DNA from 4 places in the Metabacillus sp. Hm71 genome. Region 1 is predicted to be linked to each of the others. Evidence: riboswitches for the same ligand, from Rfam matches in the RefSeq annotation. Region 1 holds a riboswitch; each other region holds the start of a gene.

Evidence for each region. A riboswitch is a leader RNA that binds a small molecule or an ion and turns the genes downstream of it on or off. The one in region 1 is predicted to bind cobalamin.
Region 2: linked by a shared signal. The riboswitch ahead of ACSVDH_RS14755 ((2Fe-2S) ferredoxin domain-containing protein) and the one ahead of ACSVDH_RS17125 (cob(I)yrinic acid a,c-diamide adenosyltransferase) in region 1 are both predicted to bind cobalamin.
Region 3: linked by a shared signal. The riboswitch ahead of ACSVDH_RS04420 (ribonucleotide reductase N-terminal alpha domain-containing protein) and the one ahead of ACSVDH_RS17125 (cob(I)yrinic acid a,c-diamide adenosyltransferase) in region 1 are both predicted to bind cobalamin.
Region 4: linked by a shared signal. The riboswitch ahead of metE (5-methyltetrahydropteroyltriglutamate--homocysteine S-methyltransferase) and the one ahead of ACSVDH_RS17125 (cob(I)yrinic acid a,c-diamide adenosyltransferase) in region 1 are both predicted to bind cobalamin.

The regions. Positions count from the first base shown of each region.
Region 1 is NZ_CM200278.1:3,478,285-3,483,856, forward strand. It holds gene ACSVDH_RS17115 (cobyric acid synthase) at 1-1,094, opposite strand, end outside; gene ACSVDH_RS17120 (cobyrinic acid a,c-diamide synthase CobB) at 1,081-2,463, opposite strand; gene ACSVDH_RS17125 (cob(I)yrinic acid a,c-diamide adenosyltransferase) at 2,486-3,028, opposite strand; cobalamin riboswitch at 3,174-3,365, opposite strand; gene purT (phosphoribosylglycinamide formyltransferase 2) at 4,030-5,190, opposite strand; gene ACSVDH_RS17135 (LysM peptidoglycan-binding domain-containing protein) at 5,474-5,572, opposite strand, start outside.
Region 2 is NZ_CM200278.1:3,034,087-3,039,658, forward strand. It holds gene ACSVDH_RS14735 (precorrin-8X methylmutase) at 1-163, opposite strand, end outside; gene cobK (precorrin-6A reductase) at 347-1,129, opposite strand; gene ACSVDH_RS14745 (sirohydrochlorin chelatase) at 1,126-2,022, opposite strand; gene cobJ (precorrin-3B C(17)-methyltransferase) at 2,042-3,688, opposite strand; gene ACSVDH_RS14755 ((2Fe-2S) ferredoxin domain-containing protein) at 3,701-4,084, opposite strand; cobalamin riboswitch at 4,356-4,544, opposite strand; cobalamin riboswitch at 4,710-4,905, opposite strand; gene ACSVDH_RS14760 (MFS transporter) at 5,115-5,572, opposite strand, start outside.
Region 3 is NZ_CM200278.1:869,596-875,167, forward strand. It holds partial or broken gene ACSVDH_RS04415 (ribonucleoside-diphosphate reductase subunit alpha) at 1-592, opposite strand, end outside; partial or broken gene ACSVDH_RS04420 (ribonucleotide reductase N-terminal alpha domain-containing protein) at 918-1,775, opposite strand; cobalamin riboswitch at 1,908-2,087, opposite strand; gene nhaC (Na+/H+ antiporter NhaC) at 2,279-3,652, opposite strand; gene ACSVDH_RS04430 (protoglobin domain-containing protein) at 3,950-5,263, opposite strand; gene ACSVDH_RS04435 (universal stress protein) at 5,463-5,572, opposite strand, start outside.
Region 4 is NZ_CM200278.1:2,782,981-2,788,552, reverse strand. It holds gene ACSVDH_RS13595 (NAD-dependent succinate-semialdehyde dehydrogenase) at 1-746, opposite strand, end outside; gene metE (5-methyltetrahydropteroyltriglutamate--homocysteine S-methyltransferase) at 946-3,234, opposite strand; cobalamin riboswitch at 3,393-3,580, opposite strand; gene ACSVDH_RS13585 (hypothetical protein) at 3,878-4,264, shown strand; gene ACSVDH_RS13580 (hypothetical protein) at 4,441-4,566, shown strand; gene ACSVDH_RS13575 (DEAD/DEAH box helicase) at 4,606-5,572, opposite strand, start outside.

The sequences.
Region 1 (5,572 bases):
AAACCTTTTATCTCATGTGTATTGGATTCAACCTGGTAGGGATCCTCAATCATGTCACCTAGCATTTGATATCCGCCGCATATTCCAAAGATGATTGCTCCATTTTGATGGGCTTTCAGAATCGCTTGATCAAGCCCTCTCTCTTTTAGAAACATGAGATCTTCTATTGTATTTTTACTTCCAGGTAAAAGAATGACATCAGGCTGTTCAAGCTGCCGGACATTTTCCACTAGCCGAACATGACAATCCGTCTCATAGTGGAGAGGGTCAATATCTGTGAAATTGGATATTCTAGGATAATGAATCACCGCTATATCTAGTTCTTTATCTTGATTTTTATGAATACTGTAGTTATTTAGACTTAATGAATCCTCAGCTTCAATTACTAAATCGTTTATGAATGGTATGACACCTAATACAGGCTTTCCTGTATATTCTTCGAACCATGTGAGGCCCGGTTCTAGTAGGGAAAGATCTCCGCGAAACTTGTTAATGATCACTCCAATAATCCGATCACGTTCATCTTGAGATAGAAGCTGCAAAGTACCAACAAGACTTGCAAAAACGCCTCCTTTATCAATATCCCCTACTAAAACAACTGGAGCATCAGCCATCTTTGCGATACTCATATTAACAAGCTCACGGTCATTTAAATTTACTTCTGCTGGACTTCCAGCACCTTCAATGACAATTCTTTCATATGAAGAGGCAAGGTTTTGATAAGACGATTGAATAATGGCTTTAGCTGTTTCATAATAATCACTGCGATAGCTTTTCGCTTCCATGTTTTTCAACGGTTTTCCATGAACAACTACTTGGGCTTCATGATCCCTGGTTGGTTTAATTAATATGGGGTTCATGTCTGTTGTGGCAATAACTCCTGCTGCCTCGGCTTGAATACCTTGTGATCTGCCTATCTCTTTCCCATCAAGAGTAATATAAGAATTTAATGCCATATTTTGTGATTTAAAGGGTGCTGTATGATAGCCATCCTGTGCAAATATCCGGCACAATGCCGTAACAATAATACTTTTCCCGGCATCCGAATGTGTTCCTTGGATCATAATCGGAAGCGCTGCTTTATTTGCTGCCATTATTTTTCATCTCCAAGCATTTTTGGATAAAGTTTTCGACCAGCTCTGGACATGATGCAAATTGGAGATGGGTGTAGCCAGCAATGACGTTGTTTGTTAGGCAGCCTTCATCTCCTTCGCTAAAGGATCCTTTTGTATAATAAGCGAAAGGTAACGATTCAATTGAATGATAAGAAGAATAGTGAAATTCATGACCACGAGCAATGAGCTTGTTTTGAAGAAGATAATTATCAGGATATCCGGAGACTTCTCTGTAGCCAAAGCCTGCAAGTTTTTCTCCCATTTTCATTTTTCCTGGAATAACCCCAACCATCGGATGAACTAAACCATCTAAGGTTTCAATCGCTTCTGCCAAATACATATAGCCTCCGCATTCAGCTATCGTTGGAAGCCCTTCAAGTATTTTCCGCTTTATTGATTCCTTGACTTCAACTTGATTTGCAAGCTCAGCTGCAAACTGCTCTGGAAAGCCGCCTCCTATGTATAATCCATCCGCCTCTTCAGGGATTGACTCACCATTCAAAGGAGAAAAGTAGATACATTCAGATCCGTATGCTTCGAGTAATTCAAGGTTTTCTCGATAGTAAAAATTAAATGCACGATCCTTGGCAATGGCTAACTTCACTCTTTTAGGTTCCCGTTTTTCAAAAATCGATTTCGCTGGATTTTTCTGTAATGGCTTTTGCTTGCTTAAATCTATGAGCTGATCCAAATCAATTGTCCCTTCAACTAATTTCGCTAATTGGTCAAAAAGGCTAGTTAAATCACCTCGTTCTATAGAAGGGACAAGCCCTAAATGCCGTTCTGGCATTTGAATGCTCGTATTGGCTAATAGATAACCGCATACCGGGATGTCACACTCCTGTTCAACCGCTTCTTTAATGATTTGAAAATGACCCATGCTTCCAACCTTGTTTGCGATAACACCAGCGATATTTACGTCTGGCTCTAAAAGCTGATAGCCTTTCACTATTGCAGCTGCACTTCTTGCCATCTTGCTGCAATCAACGATTAAAATCGTTGGGCAATCAAGCAGCATGCTAATTTCTGCTGTTGAACCTTGATTTGAAAGAGCGGACTTGCCATCATAAAAGCCCATAACTCCCTCAATAACAGAAATATCTGCACCATCACTGCCATTTACATATACTTCCTTTAACACTTCTTTTGAAAACATCCAGCTATCCAGATTCCGTGACGGTCTTCCTGTAACAGCGGTATGAAAACTTGTATCTATGTAATCAGGACCGCATTTAAAGCCTTGAACTGTCAAACCTCTTTGTTTTAGTGCAGCCATTAAACCAATTGTAATCGTTGTTTTGCCCACACCGCTGGAAACTCCTGCAATCACTAGTCGCTGTGCAGTCACGGCGCTTCCCCCTTTTATTATGCTAATATTCTATTCCTTTAACCGCTGGTATCCCAGTGTCATAATAATGCTTTTCCACATCGACAACAGAAACTAGATCAGCGAGTTCCTTGATTTCTCCTTTTGCATGTCTACCTGTTATAACTAAATGCACATGTGAAGGCTTGTTTTTAATTAGTTCCATGACTTCCTGAATTGGAAGAACATCATCAATTGGAAATGAATCGATCGCGAGTGCATTATTCAATTCATCTAAGACAACAACATCATATTTCCCTGACATAACCGTTTCTTTTGCTGTCTTCCATGCTGATTCAAGTGCTTTTCGGTGAACCTCAGGAGTTTTTGTCCATGTAAAGCCCTCACCAAGCTGAACCATTTCAACTCCTAACTTTTCTAACGATATCTGTTCACCATATGACCTTCCCTTTGATTTAATAAATTGAAGAATCTTTACTGACATTCCCTGTCCGATTGCACGTACACATAGACCAATCGAAGCAGTCGTCTTCCCTTTTCCATTACCTGTAAAAACAAGTGTTAATCCTTTTTGTTTTTCCAACACGAACCCCTCCTTGAATTGTTGAAAATAAAAAACGCCTTTCCTTTATTAGGGAGAAGGCGGGAGTTAAAAAGATTAAGAGTAAAATTGAAGAATTTCTACATCAATGCTGCTCTCGTTCTTTCAAATCCCCTTTCCTCGAAGGCTACTTGAACCAAACAAATAGGCAGGTCTCCTGGCTTACACTTCCTTGCTTACACAACTCCCTTCCCATAAGCATCTGGTTACAGTGGGCTTCTGTCATGCAGCTCTGTGATTACAGTGGCGGGACCGCGTTGGACTTACACCAACTTCCCTATTATTCTTAATCCTATTAAGAACCTATTTGCGAAATCGTTATTTAGTTGAATCTAAGTCATTATAAATGTAGGTTTACGAGTTGTAAATATATCTAAAAGAAAAAAGTAGTTATCTATAATATAGTTATGTAAACTAATAAACAAAGAAAGAGCCCGACGAAGATCATGCAAGTGTCAGGCTCAAATGAATTTATGACCACCACAAACGGCTCGTTTAGTGGTAATTTGAAAGACCTTTTCATTTTTTAGTTAACGTCTTTATCCAGATTTTAACCATTTAAAAAATCCGATTGTTCCCTTCCCTTCACATGAGGAACATGAAATGACACCCTCACCAGAACATGTATTGCACTTGTGATTTCCGAAATCAAACCCTTCACCTGAACAGTTTTCACAGTTTATAAGTCTAGTTCCGCTACAGCTTTTACACTTCATGAGTTTCCCTCCTGCTTCTACTATATTTAAGGAGCATTATTAAACGAAAAATAAAATAAATAGTTAAAATTTTGCTCCCATAACAGTATATTTACGTTCAGGAATTGATATGATTTTCCCAAGTTACAATTAAATTATATATTTATTACAACATGTAAGAGACCTAAGTATCTTATAACTCATAACGGTTGACATAATCCGACTAATTCTTGTGCTAATGTCTATTTATGCGCTTACCTGGGAAATGTTGCACCTGCTTGAATCTTTCTCTTATCTTTTTTCAATTTTCAAGCAATTCAATGCTTGCTTCGCCAGTTCCTTTGCATTATCAACAGTATCCGAGGTTGAGAGGGCAACAGCGATTCTTCTTCCAACTTTAGTCACTGGTTTTCCGAATATTCGTAGCTGAGTGTTCGGAACAGATAATGCCTGATCCACCCCTTCGACTGTATAATCATTCATTTCTTTCAGAGCCTTTAATGGACGACTTGCCCCAGGTGCTAAAAGGGTAATTTCAGGAATCGGAAAACCTAAAATTGCTCTTACATGTAGAGCGAACTCTGATAAATTTTGGCTGACTAATGTAACTAACCCCGTATCATGCGGCCGCGGTGATACTTCACTGAAATATACTTTATCCTTTGCAAGAAAAAGCTCTACACCGAAAACACCATATCCGCCAAGTTCATCAGTGATTGCTTTGGCAATTGCTTTTGCTTCTTGAAGTTGCTGCTCTGTTATGAAATGCGGCTGCCATGATTCAATATAGTCGCCATCTTTTTGAACATGTCCTATTGGTTCACAATACATTGTCCCATTAACCGCTCGAACGGTTAATAAGGTGATTTCAGAGTCAAATGGAATAAACTCTTCAATGATCACTCGTCCATTTTGCACCCTTCCTCCTTCCATTGCTATTCTCCAGCACTCCGCTATCGTTTGTTCTGAATGACATACACTCTGTCCCTTACCAGAAGAACTCATTAATGGCTTAATAACACATGGAAAACCAATTTCTTTTGCACCTTGCACAAATTCCTCATATGTATCAGCAAATTTGTAGTTAGCTGTAGGAAGCATAAGCTTTTCAGCAGCAAGACGGCGGATTCCTTCACGATCCATTGTCAGCTTTGCAGCACGTGCGTTAGGAATGACCTGAAACCCCTCATCCTCCAATTTGATAAGCTCTGAGGTTGCAATGGCCTCGATTTCCGGAACAATTAAATCAGGCTTTTCCTTTTCAATGACTTCCCTTACTTCCTTTGGATCAAGCATATCTATTACATAGCTGCGATGTGCTACCTGCATCGCAGGTGCATCCTCATATCTGTCTATTGCGATGGTCTCAATACCGAGACGTTGTGCTTCAATTAGAACCTCTTTACCTAATTCACCTGAGCCTAATAAGACGATTTTCTTTGTATGATACATGCTACCAACCCTCTCTTATTTAGTTAACGCTATTATAAACGAACGTTAAATAAATAAAAAGAAGTTTTATTCGTATTTCAAATCAGAAGCTATGAATATAAGGTATATTTTTCTCAATACCTTTATGGGAACCGTATATTAAAAAACTCTTCTTAAATAGTTTTAAAAAAGGTATGTTCTACACCGATTGCTCCACCCCTCACTATCAACCATTATAAAAAGCAGACAGGCTCCTCCCCATCCGCTTTCGTGTATTTTCATACCAATTTCACTTTATAGTTTCTTAATAATTTGGCGGTGGTGACCATTGTAAGGATGTAATTTGCAGATCTTCCAGTAGACGTATAGGCACAGGATGTTTAATGTCAACAACCCACATTTC
Region 2 (5,572 bases), 440 kb from region 1:
CTAATTCAAAATCAGCAGAAGCGTGAACAACACGTTGAACAACTTTATACTGTTCTGGTGTATAACTATGTTCACCAAACTCTGAATCAATCATGTTAAAGCTGATACCCTCAATTTCTTGAGGTTGGACAGTTAGTGGTTTAAATTCTGTTTTAAAGTCCATTTTCTATTCCTCCATTTCATTTGTATAAGCTTTTTTGGTTTCTATTTAAGCATTATTGCGGAATATTGATATCCACTCTAGGAAGCTCGCTTTCCGTAAGCGGGCGGTGAGCATCCTTGGCGCTATGCCAGAGGAGGTCTCACCTGTCCCACCTCATCCACATGAGGCGCATATCAGTTCCAATCATCCTTCAACAGTTTTTGTTTTAAATAACCCATTAATATGAGCAAGTACACTTTGAAAATCTGAATATACATTTCCGTATTGAATCTTCGGTCTTTTAATCATGATCGTTTCAATGCCAAGCTCGAGCGCAGCTTCCAATTTCTCATCAACAGAGCCTGCCTTCCCGCTTTCTTTTGTGATCATCGTTGTCACTCCGTACTGCTTGTATAAGGCAGAGTTAAATTCCTTAGAGAAGGGACCCTGAATGGCGACAATATTTTTTTGAGGAAAACCGAGCTTTTCGCATTTTTCCATATTGTCCTTTCTTGGAAGCATTCGAGCAATCACTCTGGTATCTGGTTGGTTTAACAATCGACTCGTGAATATTTCTAATGTCTTGCTGCCTGTTGTGAGCATAATAACTCCTCTTCTTTCAGCAGCTGCTTCTGCCGCATCTTCATAAGTGTCAACCGTTGTAATTCCCTTATGTTCATATAACTTTGACTCACGTTCATATCGGATATAAGGAACACCTGCTTCTTTCGCACTTAAAAGAGCATTTTTGCTTGCTTCTTCAGCGAAAGGGTGACTTGCATCAACCACTGCTTTAAAGCCTTGTTCTTGGATGATTTTCACAAAATCCTCATTCGTTAGTCTTCCGACCAAAACATTTAATCCTGTCTTTTTCATTTCTTTTCCGGCATTTTCTGTTACAACTGTTGTGAGGACCTCATAACCTGAATCTTTTATTGTTAGCGCTAAAGCTCTAGCATCACTTGTACCAGCTAAAAAGAGAATCATCCTTTTTGAACCTCATGTTCATGATGATGGTGGTGATGATGATGTACATGATCATGGTCGTGATCGTGATGATGGTGGTGATGATCAATATGCTCCATTGCTCCAATTCGATAAACACATGTGTCACAGTTCATTTTTACTTCACCTTGTAATGCCTCTTCTATACGATCTTTTATGATGGTCTTCAGTCGTGAATGAAAGCCAAAATAGCCTGCAAGTTTAAACTCAACATCTCGGTGCTCTTGCTCAAACTCTAAAATCATGTTTTCAAGACGTTTGATTAAGATTCCCGTAAAAAGAAAATAAGGTAAGATGACAATTTTCTTTGCACCTAATTTAACACAGCGTTCAACGCCTTCTTTAACTAATGGATCTGTTACCCCCATAAAAGCAGGTTCTACGAATTTGTAGTTGAGTTTTTCCCATAATAGTCGAGTGATTTTATACAAATCACTGTTCGCATCAGGATCACTTCCACCTCGACCTAATAAGATGACAGCCGTATTAGGATCCTCTTCATTTATTTGTTCGCCAACATCTTCTAAGCGGCTTTTGCAAATTTCTATTGTTTCTTCATGAATGCCAAACGGTCTTCCATAGGTAAATGAAACATGAGGATATTTTTCCTTTGCCTCATCAATAGCTGCTGGAATATGAATTTTTGAATGACCTGCTGCAAGAAGCATGAGAGGGATAACATAAACACTTGTTGCTCCTTTTTCTACACATGTATGAATACCTTGGTCAATGGCTGGTCTTTCAAACTCTAGAAAACAGGTTTCCACTAAAAGCTCTGAATCAAGCTGTGGCTTTAGTTCTTCAATTGTTTGTCTTACCTGCTCGTTTCCTTCTGGATCTCGACTTCCATGACCAACTAGTAAAATGGCTTTCATATGATTCTCCCCTATCCTTTTAATCTCCACATGGAGCTGGTTCTATTTCTATCTTTGGTGCCATGTCTTTATATGTATAGCCTTGTACATTTCCTACTCGCTTAAAGTATTTAAAAAATCGCTCATTTGGATGGCCTTTTTCTTTGTATTCATGGACAATTTTTTCGATTACTTCGACAATTTTCTCTGGTTCAATTCCTTCTGCAACAGGCTGACCTGGATGAGCGGTTCTCCCAACTGTTTTCGCACCTAAAAATAAATCAAATTTCCCTTTTCGAAAGATAATGCCAATGTCTTCATTAACAGCTCCAAAACATGCCATACCACAGCCGTTAAATCCTACCTTTAATTCTTTTGGCAAATCAAGACCGCTTAGTTTTTCATGAAGCTCTTCAGCATATGGAATCGAATCCTTTTTTTCACCCTCACAAAAATCACATGCTTTTAGTTGAAACACATCACCGATAGGTTCTAATAGAAATCCAACATCATCTAGTTTCTTTGTGATTAAGTCAGGATTACTTGTTGGAATTCTAAGTATGATTTGATGGTGTGGTGTATACTCCATTGAGCCTTCGTCTCCAACAACCTCTGCAAGTATCATCATTTGCTTTGAAGTAAACTTTTTATTGGCAATTCCAGGGCTTACAGCTAATTCAAAAATGGATGTAATAGGGTTATTAACTACCACTTGTTTTTGTTGCATTTGCTTATTGTTCGTGGATTTGTCGAAATTTTTCTCCACTTTTTGAAGTGCCTCTAGAGCGATTTGTAATGAGCTTCTCTCAGGGTTTTTTTCTTTACATTTTTCGGGATGCTGTACCATATCATTTTTCCCTTTATGGAGCGCCCAAGGCTCGTTTTCGTGTCTAAGTCGTTCATGAGGCTTTAATCGTTGCTCAGTTGAATTCAATGTATATTTTCGTTGATAACCACGAGGCGTGATTATTTTATTGTCATATAAAAAAGTTGTTGAATTACCGATAACAACAGTTGTAAGCATGCCGATGTCGTGATCTAGCATATGTTTAAGATCTGTGATGACAATATGTTGTCGATCACGGTATGCACTTTTTACAAGACCAACCGGAGTCGCGGGTGATCTGTAGTTTAAGAGAATTCGTTGTGCTTCTTGAATTTGTCTTGTACGCCTTCCGCTCTTAGGATTGTAAAGGGTGATAACAAAATCAGCTTGTGCCGCTGCATCTATCCTTTTTTCGATTAAATCCCATGGGGTTAAATGATCACTTAAGCTTATCGTACAAGCATCATGCATAATCGGTGCCCCTAACAAGGAAGCGCAGGAGTTAATAGCTGAAACACCTGGAATGACTTCAACACTAACACCTGTTGCTTCTTTCCAGCCTTTTTCAATCAGCACCTCGTATACAAGTCCAGCCATTCCATATACCCCAGCATCTCCGCTCGAAATAACTGCTACCGTTTTTCCTTCTTCTGCTAGATGAACGGCTGCTTGGGCACGGCTCACTTCTTCAGACATCCCTGTACTAATAATCTCTTGATCTATTAATAAATCTTTAATCAATTCTACGTAGGTTTTGTAACCAATAATACAATCGCTCTCTTGTATGGCATCTTGAGCCCTTTTCGTCATATGCTCAAAGCTTCCTGGGCCAAAACCGATAACAAGTAACTTTCCTAACAATGCATTTCCTCCTTACACTTTGCTTTTTTGTGGTTTATCTATACCGACAATCGACTTTGAATGTTCAGGTGCTACAAAATGCTCATGTTCATATGTGTAAATCACACTATCTTCTATGACTTTTCCATCAATCAGATGCCCTTGGACAATTTCTTTTGCTAATTCAGGAGTACCAGCTTTGTACCATACTCCTTCTGGATAGACTACAACTACACAAGCATCTTTACATCTTCCGTTACATCTCGTTCGAGTTGTATGAATTCTATTGTCCAAATCTAAGGCTGTAATCTCTTCTCTTATTGCCTGTGTAACTTCCTCGCCACCTTTTCTCATACAGCTGCTTCCGTTGCATATTAAAACGTGATGCATTGTTTCGGTTAAATTCCAAGTCGTCATCTGAACACTTCCAATCTATTAAATATTTAGACTTTATTAACTGTTTAAAGAAGTAAAAAGTTTCTGAATCAGCTCAAAAAAAGTTTGACCTCAAATCCACCAAAGAGACTTACCAAGATAAGTGAACACCTTACAAAAGAAAATGAACAGAAAACTTTCCAAAACTTAAAAACTAAATAAAAGTGCACCCCTATATAGATAGAGGTGCACTAAAAAATAATGCTATGAATATAGCATTTTCTAATACACATCCACCTATATCCCCGTAGGTATCAGTTAAAAAGAAAAGGCAGGTCTCCTGACTAAGGTTCATTGCTTTATTACGTCTTCCCAATATAAATCAGTGACTATTTTGTAATAAAGCTCACCATTACAGTGGCGGGTACCGTGTCGGAATTTCACCGACTTCCCTCTTATGTTCAACAAAAGGTTGAAGTACACCTAATCTTTTAAAATATTTAATTGTTCATCTTAAATGTATTTGATTGCTATGAATAATATGTCCACTTTAATTTTTCAAAAAAAAAACGCTCAGGTTCAACTGAGCGGAGAAAAGTAAAATGAAGGCATACCAAAAAAATCTATTTGGTTGCAATCATTTCACCTTCTCACCTCCCGAAGAAACTGAAATTTATAAACTAAGACAGGTCTCCTGACTTGTGTTTCAATCTACTTTAAGCCCTTCCCATATAACCACCTAATTAAGATGGTTATACAGTGGTATAACTTATTTCGTCAACACTTACAGTTGCGGGGACAGTTCCGGAATTTCACCAGATTCCCTATTAAGCCAACTTGGCATCTTAATTTATTGCTTTGTTAGATTTATTAAATTCGATAGTTTATATAATAAAGTGTTATTTAAGATATTTCAACATATTATTGGTGAATAAGACAAAATTTACATGGCCGCTTCTTTTTCGTCATAAGCAATTAAAATAATATCAATAGATGATTAGTAAATTTAAAGAGTTTTGTCCTTTATGATAAAACTAAAAACGAAGCCTGATAAATTTAACCCCGTATTTGATTAAAGTGCTGCTGAGCTTGCATCTTTCTTTTTGAATTCAGCCTTTTTTGTCAGTAAACTATTTAATTTTTCAGAACTAAGGAGCATTGCTGCTACAAAAGCAACAATACAAAATGGGAAGATTCCTATTGTTGAATGAGTTGCTATGAAACCTAGAAGAGGAGGCATGAATGTAGTGCCAGTATAAGCAATTGCCATTTGATAGCCCATGATTGTCTGAGAATGTTTTTTCCCAAAACGTGTTGGCGTTTCATGCAACATACACGGAAATATCGGCGCTAATCCTAGTCCAACAATAATAAAACCTATAAGTGAGAAAATGGACGGCAATGGTAAAATTAGAATAACGGCACCAATTAATGCTATTATTTGTCCGAGCTGAATAAGAGTACGGTTCGTCATTTTAAAGGTAATAAAGCCTGTTATAAATCGACCAATTGTTATGCCTGCGTAATAAA
Region 3 (5,572 bases), 2.6 Mb from region 1:
AATCACCCGGCGTTTTAACGGTAATGATTTTTCCATCCTCTGTATACTGCTCTTCGACTGTCGTTGCGCTTTGATTTTGCGTGATTTCTGTGCAAAGATTGCTGCAGTAGATCATTCCTTGATGTGCGTTCGCATTTTGTCTGTTTACTTCATCGCGATAGAACATATATGGCGTACCTGCTTCTAACTGGCTGATCATGATGCGCTTCATGATTTCAATCGCTGGGACCTTTTCTTTCGTTAGCAGATCATTGCTGACACACTCCCAGTATTTTTGACGGAAGCTGCCATTGCCTTTTTCCTCATCATAAAAATCTTCAATGCTGTAGCCCATTACTTTGCGAACCTCGTGAGGATCAAATAAGTACCAATCACCGCGTGCTTCCACCTGTTCCATAAAAACATCAGGAATGCAAACGCCTGTAAATAAGTCATGGGTACGCATGCGTTCGTCACCATTATTCAGCTTAGCATCGAGAAAAGAGAAAATATCTTTATGCCAAACATCTAAATAAACGGCAATTGCACCTTTGCGCTGTCCTAGCTGGTCTACGCTGACGGCTGTATTGTTAAGCTGTTTCATCCATGGAATTCTTAAATTGTTACTCTCTAAAAAAATTTAGAGGGATAGGTCATCTCTGCCTACCTCTGTACATCGCTGTACAGAACAGACTATATCTTTATCCACTTCGAAAAGTGGATAGGTGGTTCGAGTTATAAAATCTCTTTTATAACTACTTAGTCGTTGAACCTTCAACCTAGTAAACTAGGAAGCTCGGCTGCAGATTATCCGCACTCTCGGTTTTTTAGGGTTCGCCATGTCATTGCTGCATGGTATCCTACCTTGAGATACTCGGAGTTTCCCGCAATTGACCACCTTTATTACTCGTAACTTACGCTACAAGAGGGCTATCATTAACCCCTGATGAAACACCTTTAAAGCCTTTTATATCACTGCCGCGGCTGCGGATTTTTCCTAAATAAGCGCCGATTCCGCCGCCTGATTTTGATAGATTGGCAATGTCAGTATTGCTGTCAAAAATTCCTTGCAGGCTATCGTCAACCGTATCAATAAAGCAACTGGATAACTGTCCGACAGGTTTACCAGCATTTGATAAGGTTGGAGTTGCCACTGTCATATAAAGATTACTCATTGCCCAATACGCTTGTTTTATAAGCTCAAGGCGATGCTCCTTGTTTTCATTAGCCATTAAAGTCATGGCAATGATTAAGAATCGTTCCTGGGGAAGCTCATAGGTTTGCTTTGAGTAGTCACGTGTTAAGTAGCGGTCTGCTAATGTTCTTAAACCAATGTATGTAAATAACCTGTCGTTTTCAGGATTGATATAAGAACCAATTTCTTCAATCTCTTCTTTTGTGTATTGATCGAGGAGCTTGCTGTGATAAAGTCCCTTCGTTACTAAGGTCTCAATCAATTGATAGAAGCTTCCGTATTTTTGCGATTTATCATACCCTCTATTTGCAGCAGCTTCCTTGTAAAGCTTAGTTAAATAGATTTGTGCGCAAAAATAGGTCCAATCAGGCTCTTGTTCATTGATATTTGATAATCCTTCTAAAATGAGCAAATTTGTGAGTTGTTCAGATGTATATGAATCTCTTTGGAGAATGGTGTTTTCGATTCTAGTAAGAAAATCGTCTATTTCCAGTGAAGGGAAATGCTGATGTATGTTTTTAATAAATGATGTAAGTTTATTCAGGTCAAATGCTTCTTGATGATTCCCGCAAATAATAACAGGGGTTGTTGTCGTATTCATAATAATTCCTCCATCTGTTCGTTTTACTAAGGGGGTGGGGAAAAACGACAGATAAGAAGAGCAGGGCAGTATTAGAGAAAAAGCCCATTAATCCTTACTATCGTTTCATCTTCTCAGCCCCCGAAGAAATTGAAACTTTTGCAAGTAATAGGTAGGTCTCCTGACTTGTGCTCGTCCTACTTTGAGGCCTTCCCATACATCATGTGTACAGTGGCAATCTCAGTTCGTCACACTTACAGTTGCGGGGACAGTTCTGGATTTTCACCAGATTCCCTTTTCAGCCTAAACGGCGCCTTCACTCGCAAAGATACAATATATAGTTTTTGTTGTTTAGACGCACATCAATATATAGATGTGTTGTTTCTATATCAATAATAAAGTACAGATGTAAATTAATCAACCAATTCTTACTAATTGTCGAAATTTATCTAGATTCAAAGAATTTTGCAAAAAAAAAACGAAAAAGGGATCTGACTTCGCGCCAGATCCACTTACTAAAAAATTTAGAAGGCAGTTTTCCTATTCCTGATAAATCCAAAAAGAATTGAAAAGAAAGGTGATAAATATAAGAAAAATACAAAAGGCAAATAGTCGATAACAGGAACACCAAGTGTTTGTGCAAAAAAGGCGCCGCTTACCCCCCAAGGAACCAGCGGATTCACCAGTGTACCTCCATCCTCTAATGTCCGTGACATATATTTGCGTTCAATTTTCATTTTATCATACAAGCCTTTAAAGGATTGTCCAGGAATTAGAATCGATAAGTATTGCTCACCTGTTAAAAGGTTCACCCCAATGGAGGAAGCAGCTGTTGAAAGAATAAGCTGACCCTTTGCCTGAACACGTTCAATCAATCCGTTCATTAAAGCAGGGATAATATTTAATGCCTCTAACAAACCGCCAAAAGCAAAGGCAATCATGATGAGTGAAATGGACCACATCATTGATTGTAAGCCGCCGCGATTTAGCATATTAGCGACCTGTTCATTTTCGATTGTGAACGTAGTCCCGTTTTGTAAGACATGAAGAAACTCGCCAATTGTTACATCCTGCAACCAGATAGAAGTGATTCCTGCCGTAATGATTCCAACGATTAATGCAGGAATAACAGGGAACTGCCGAAACGCTAAAAGGATAACCAACAGTGGTGAAAGTAACGTAAGACTGCTAATTTGAACGGAGTCTTTTATGATCGTAACCATGTTTGTCATTTCCGTAAGTGATACAGTATGGATAGGTGCAATTGTGCCAAGAAAATAAAAAAGAGCCGTTGTGATAACGATGCTAGGAATCGTTGTTTTGGTCATATGTTTAATATGCGTGAAAATCTCAACAGAAGCGACCCCTGAGGCAAAATTCGTTGTATCAGACATTGGTGACATTTTATCGCCAAAGCATGCACCACAAATGATGGCTCCAGCGACCCAAGGGGCAGGGAGGCCAATTACCATTCCAGCACCCATAAGAGCTACTCCAACGGTGCTAACAGTGGTAAAGGAGCTTCCGACAAGACTTGAGATCACCATACAAGAAAATAAAGAAGTAATCAGTAAATAATCAGGACGGATTATGGTTAGAGCATACACCATAACAGTTGGTATCGTACCGCTGGACATCCAAGCACCAATTAGGATTCCGATTAAGGCAAGGATGATAATTGGCTGTATGCCCCTTTGGATTCCCTTGATGATTCCTGATTCTAAGTCTTTCCATGTATATCGTTTCATCAAGCCAAGAAATGAAACGAGTATCAAACAATTTAATAAAGCTAGATGCGGCTCTGTTTTCCATACAAATAAACTAGTAAAAATAATCGCTAATATAAGGAATAAAATGAAAACCGCTTCTTTAAAATGAAACGATGCTGTACTTTTTATCATATACTTGCTCCTTTACAACTTAAACGCTTTGATGCTTTTTTGCATAAAAGCACAACAAAGAATATTATATCAATCTAATATTCTTTGTCAATCTGCAATATGGAAAACTCAGTATATTAGTCTTAATAAATAGCTTTTCTTATAGTTGGTAAATAAAGCTATAGATTTTATTGGTATAGTGATTACAGCCCGAAAAAGCTGTCTCAAAACAAAAGAGCCAGACCCTACAAACACATATTTTAAAGATCGTAAAATAGGTGCTTGTTAGTGGGACTGACCCTTTGTTGGATTTAATTATATGGATTTTGCCATCTCTTTTAAGCTGTCAGATGTTTCGGCAATTTGCGCAATTGATTTTGAGACATCATTAATGACATTGGTGAAGTTTAACAAATCCATTTTGGCTTGTTCGCTTTGTTGTTTGTTGTCATTCAGCATGTATAAAATCGTATCAAAGATTAAGTTCATATCATTCATTTGCGTTGTGCCCTTTTTTGTAAGCTCAGCCACTTTATTAATAGAGGTAGACATACTATCGATTTGTGAATGAATATTGGTAATTAAACTTGAAACACCTTGAACCGAATTTTTTGTCTCTTCGGCTAGCTTGCGAACTTCACTTGCAACCACAGCAAATCCTTTGCCATATTCGCCGGCACGTGCTGATTCGATAGCAGCATTCAGCGCAAGTAAATTTGTTTGTTCAGCTATAGAAGTCACAATGGAGACAACATGATTAATCTTTTCGGAGGTTTGCTCCAGTACTTTCATTTGTTGTAAAATATCGATTGTATTTGTTTCAATAAACGACATTAATTGATTTTGTTCATCTAAATCCTTTTTGCCATTATGTGCTTGTTTCTCTGCTGTAGCAGCTACCTCTGATCGATCAATGGAGTAGGAGGCGATTTCCTTTGATTGGGAAACAATTTCCTGAACAAATGCATTTGTTTCTTCGCTTGCTTCAGCTAATTGTATCGCCAGCTCGTTAACGTCTGCACGAATTTGTTCTTTTTCACGCTCAATTTCAGCTCGTACTGCTGCATACTCATTGTCATATGCCTCTAAGACAATTTGCTGTTCCAGATTAAATAATTTGGATAAGCTTAAGACAGCATCCACCATGTCTTGCTTTGTTGTAAGATGTTGTTCAACTGTTTGAATCACAGAAGAAAAAAGCTGTTGAAAGGCTGCTATATACCATTTGGCCTCAAGGCCAATTTTTACATGTATATAGGCAATTCTTCTAATTCTGTTCACATCATCGTTTGTGAAACGACCATCAAACATCATGATTATATGCTTCTTTAGCGTTGTTTTTAATCGTTCAACAGAGCTATATGCTTCAATGATATCGTTTAGCGCTTGCTCAAAATCAAAGGAAGAATAAAAGGCATTCACGATGTTTTGAATGTTATCTTCAATATAAGGCTTAAGCTTCGAGGAAAGGAGCAGATCATTTTTTGTTAAACCGACCATTTTAATCTGCTTTTGCAGCGAGGGCTCATCAACAGTTAAAGCAATTTGCTGGATAAGTTCTTGATCTTTTTCAATAGCTGCTTCATTAGATGCTGATTTTTTATCTTTTATAAATGACAGAAAACCCATAAAAATAATCTCCTTTGGTATTTTCGAATAATCGTTCTACTAGGTATATCGACTGACTTATCCAACTATTAATAGGTAATCAAAAAAATAGTAAGAAAAGGAAAGTTGATGCAAAAATAAAAGCCTCATAAACACAAAGGTCAAGACCTCCAAGCACAACTGGTGTTTGGGAGATCTTGACCTTTTGAGACAAATAGAATTATTTTGCGATTAATACTGGGATACTAGATTGCTGGGAAACTTTTTCACTAACACTTCCGAATAACAAGCGTTTTAAGCCGCTGTGATCCCGGCTTCCGACCACAATCA
Region 4 (5,572 bases), 700 kb from region 1:
CCCAACTCTAAGGAAACCTTTTTTACTGTCTGTGCTGATTGCTGCATTAAAAACTTACCAACCTCTGTTGAACCTGTAAATGTGAGCTTACGGACTCTTGGATCTTGAAGCAGCACTTTTCCAATTTCCTTTGCATGCCCACAAACTACATTGATAACACCTTTTGGAATCCCCGCTTCATCAGCAAGCATGGCTAATTTTAAAGCTGTAAGCGGTGTTTGTTCAGCAGGCTTAATCACAACAGTGCAACCAGCTGCTAATGCAGGAGCTACCTTTCTTGTAATCATTGCTGCTGGAAAATTCCAAGGAGTGATAACCGCTACTACGCCAACTGGCTGTTTTTGGACAAATAAGCGTTTATTTCGTTGGGTAGCAGGAATCGTTTCGCCATAGATGCGTTTTGCTTCTTCTGCATACCAAGAAAAAAATCCATTTGCATAATTTATTTCACCGCTAGCTTCTTTTAAGGGCTTCCCTTGCTCCATTGTCATTAACTTAGCTAATTCCTCTCGATGCTGATGAATCAAGTCATGCCAACTTCTAATTAACTCAGCCCGTTCATATGCTGAATATGTAGACCATAACTGAAAGGCATCTGTTGCTGCTTCGATCGCTTTTAATGATTCCTTTGCTCCTCCATTTGGGACCTTTGCAATTATTTCATTCGTAGCTGGATTAGTTACCTTAAATGATGGCAAATGATCCCCTGTCCATTCCCCATTAATATACAATTGATATTGTTCCATACTGGCTCCCTCCTAAATTTTGCTTTCACTAGCCAATAAAGTTGGTTATGTTAAGCTTAAGTGATTTTCCTTAAAGGACTCAAGTTAAAAGCCTGCCTAATAATGGTATAGTATATTAAAAGTTTGGAAGTTAAATAGCTAAAAAAAGCACTACAACCTTAAAAAGGCTGTAATGCATAAATAATTCTCTTTAAAAGGATTAGACGGTTTCGATCGTCGATAATCTTTCTCGATATTGATGAGCTGCTTCCACCATTATTTTTAATGCAGCGATGGTCTCTGTTTCCCCTCTTGTTTTCAATCCGCAATCAGGATTTACCCAAAATGCGCGGTAGTCCAGAACCTCAAGTGCACGTTTTATATTTTGTGAGATTTCTTCTAAACTAGGGACACGAGGGCTATGAATATCATAAACACCAAGTCCAATCCCTTTGTTGTAATGATGCTGTTCAAAGGAAGCAATCAATTCACCATGGCTTCTTGATGTCTCAATTGAAATCACATCTGCATCAAGCGCATCAATCGCATGAATGATATCATCAAAATTTGAATAACACATATGGGTATGAATTTGCGTGTCCGCTTCCACTGAAGATGTAGCTAATTTAAAGGCATAGACTGCAGCATTTAAATAAGCTTCTGTTTTTTCCTCTTTTAAAGGCAATCCTTCCCGCAATGCCGCTTCATCTACTTGAATCATCTTAATTCCACTAGCTTCAAGTGCTTCAACCTCTGAACGGATCGCTAATGCGATTTGATTTAAGACATCAGTACGATCAATATCATCACGGACAAATGACCAATTGATAATTGTTACAGGTCCTGTCAGCATGCCTTTTACTGGTTTAGCTGTGAGAGATTGTGCATACACCGTTTCCTTTACAGTCATAGTTTCTTTGCAATACACATCCCCAAATATAACTGGAGGCTTTACACAGCGTGAGCCATATGACTGGACCCAACCAAACTTTGTAATGGCGATTCCTTCCATCTTTTCACCGAAAAACTCAACCATATCTGTTCTTTCAAACTCCCCATGTACAAGGACATCTAGTCCAATCTCTTCTTGAATATCGATCCACTTCTTGATTTCAGCTTTGATGTATTCCTCATATTGATGAGCTGTTAGCTCACCTTTTCTCCATTTCAATCGCTCTTTACGTACTTCCTTCGTTTGAGGAAAGCTGCCAATTGTAGTCGTAGGTAATATTGGTAAATCAAAGCGTTCAGCTTGTACTTCTTTCCGTTTTATCACATCAATTCGTTCCGAAGAATAATTGCCTATATTGTTAATTGCTTCTTGGACAGTTTTTACATTTCGATGTGAGGAATTTGTTAATTCAACAATTGCTTGATCATGTACTTCTAGTTCTTGAACACTGCCATCATGATTTGCAACTTTTGTTAACAGCACAACTTCTTCTAGCTTTTCATCTGCAAAAGATAAGGCTTTTTTTATTTGTGTATCCAATTGCTGCTCGCTTTTTACAGTAACTGGAACATGAAGCAAACTGCAGGATGGCTGGATAATCAGGCGATCTTTATCAATAAACCTCGTTAATTCATAGACTGCCGTTAATTTTTTTGTCAAATGAGATTTCCAAATATTACGTCCATCAATGACACCTGCGAAAAGAACCTTATCGCTCGGAAAACCGTGTTCTTTTAGATTTTCAAGATTTCTCCCTGCATCATGTACAAAATCAAGTCCTATCCCTTGAACTGGCAACTCAATGATTTCTTGATAAAATTCGAGACTTTCAAAATACGTTTGAAGGATAACGTTAACTTCAGGAACCCCTTCATTAAACGCAGCATAAACTTTTTTAAACTCATCAATGATTTCTTTATCAACATTTTTTACTAAAATGGGTTCATCTACCTGAATCCATTCTGCACCAGCTTCTTTTAATTGCTTAAACACATCTATATAGAGAGGAATAAGTGAGTTTAATAGTTCTGCTCTTCTTTGCTTATCATACCCTTTAGATAAAGACAATAATGAAATTGGGCCAAGAATAACCGGCTTTCCCTCTATGCCGAGCTTTTGTTTTGCTTCAAGGTACAATTCAAGCAATCGATTTTTGCCTAAATTAGGTTGTGCATTCTTTAATTCCGGAACAATATAGTGATAGTTTGTATTAAACCATTTTGTCATCTCAGAGGCGATTTTCCCTTTGCTTCCCCTGGCAATCTCGAAATAGGTTTGAAGAGTCAGCCCTTTCTCTTCCGTTTTAAAACGCTCAGGAATTAACCCAAACATAGCTGCTGTATCGAGCACATGATCATAGTAACTAAAATCACCTATCGGGATAAGATCAATGCCTTTCTCTTTCTGTTTTTTCAAATGGGATAAGCGAATATGTTCCATTTCTTTCTCAAACTGTCCTTCGCTTACTTGTTCTGTCCAAAATAATTCTAAAAGCTTTTTCCATTCACGATTTTCACCAATTCTTGGATAACCAATATTTGAACTTTTTATCTTCATTTTCTTTTCTCCTCGTTCCCAATTTTTCTGATGTTTGTCCAATAAAAAAGCCTCTCTATGAATAGATAGAGAGACTTTGGATAGGCATAGTTAACTAGAGTTGAAATGAATGAATCGTTTCAACATATGACCACCACTCCTCCCTATTTCGCGTAGGTAATAAGTGCATACAATAGGCAGGTCTCCTGACTCAGGTTCTACACTTCAAATCCCTTCCCATTTCAAATTGAAACAGTGGATGCGATTGAAGCTCCCCATTACAGTGGCGCGACCGTGCCGGATTTTCACCGATCTTCCCTTTTAAGTTAAAAGCAAAGCTTTTAACACCTATTGCCTGAACATTATTAAATTTTAAAATAATTGAAACATGTGATTTAGATTAAACCATTTTTTCTCTTTTAGCAAGTATTTTTCTAATGGGCTGTATTTGTCCACTGTGAGTGGAACCGCTTTATGCATCGATAGCTAGTCAATATAACGTTTTTAACAAATAAAGCGAGACTCCTATCAGCGGGGTTTTACTGCCCGTTAAAATGGGATAAAAAAATTCGCATAAAAACTGATTCAAACTGTAACACTCCGCCATAACCTACATACACTTATATGGATTTTATACAATAAAAAATAAAGGAGAGTTGCCTTCATGAATCCTTATGGATACAATTATTACCAAGAATTCATCCCTAATCATTATAATTATTATGCCCCATATGATTATGATGCTTTTACACAGCAAACAGAACAATACGAGGGAAATAGACAACCAACACTTGAAAGAAGAGTTTCTCAACTCGAACGACAAAATGAACGCCAAGGACGAGAAATTACAAGACTTAATGATGAAATAAGACGATTAAACCGGGAGATCAATAGAATCAATCGTGAATTTAACCGTATAAACCAGCTGGTAACACAGCTCAATGAAAGAGTTGAGCAACATACTCGAAGATTAAATCGACTTAACCAACGGCTTCGTGCAGTTGAAAATAGATTAGATCTGCCATTCACTCCAGGTGAAGGCGGTTTTTAATCATGTCATTATTCAAGGATGATCATTAGTAATTATCTAAGGTCATCCTTGTTTTCAATTCATTTTTTGAACTTGTTATATCCATCAGTGGGGGGGTTACTGCCCGTAAAGATTGGGATAAAAAACTATAGTTTGTACATAATAAAGTTGATTATGTTGAGAGGAGGTACATATGTATGACAAATCGTAATGATAATCGTGAACGACAAAACAAATATCCGAATAACAATCAACAGGATACAGAGTTTTCAAAGGATATTAATATTAGAAGTGAGAAAACGAAAAAGGATTTACAGAAATAATAAAGAGAGGCTGCCAGCCTCTCTTTATTATCTTAAAATTTATCTCGTCCTTTTAACCTTTGATGAAAAACGAGTCCTGCTCTTCCTTTTCAAATCATTTGCACTTTTTCTGGATGAGGATTTTGAATCATTTCGTGGTTTTTGTCCTTTTCTCACTGAGCGAATTGAATCTTTTGTTAGTGGGCTTCTTTTCACTTCATAACCATCTCGATCAGGAAGACTTACTCCTTCAATTACTCGCTTTTCCAGCGATTGGTTAATCCCTTTTTCAATCATACGAAGAAAGTCGCGATCCTTTGGAGCTACTAAAGTATAGGCCACTCCAACACCACCGGCACGACCTGTTCGGCCAATTCGATGAATATAGCTCTCTACATCATGCGGAATATCGTAATTGTAGACATGTGTCACACCTTCTACATCAAGGCCTCTTGCTGCAACATCAGTTGCAACCAACAGTTGAATTTTCGCTTCCCTAAACTGCTTCATCGCTTTTTCTCGTTTGGCTTGTGTTAAATCACCGTGAAGTTCTTCAACCAAATAACCATTTGTGAGAAGGGCTTGGTGGAGTTTTTTGGCACGGATCTTTGTTCTGCAAAAAATAATTCCTAAAAAAGGACGATCTTCTTGTAATAAATGCAGTAATGTCTCCTGTTTGCGACGATCAGTGGTTTCTATAATAATTTGTTTAATCTCCTCCACAGTAACCTGTTTCGCTTTAATTTGAATGTTCTCTGGCTCAACCATATATTTTTTTGCCAAACTACGAATTTCACTTGGGATGGTTGCAGAAAAAAGCAAGGTTTGACGAGTTGAAAGCGTTTCATAAAAAATTTCGTCTACCTCAGGAAGAAACCCCATATGCAGCATTTGATCAGCCTCATCCAATACAAATACTTCTACTGTTGAAAGATCAATGGTTTGCCTGCGAATATGATCCAACAACCGACCAGGAGTAGCTACAACAATATGCTGTGCTCCTTTTAGTTTTTTCAACTGATGCGCG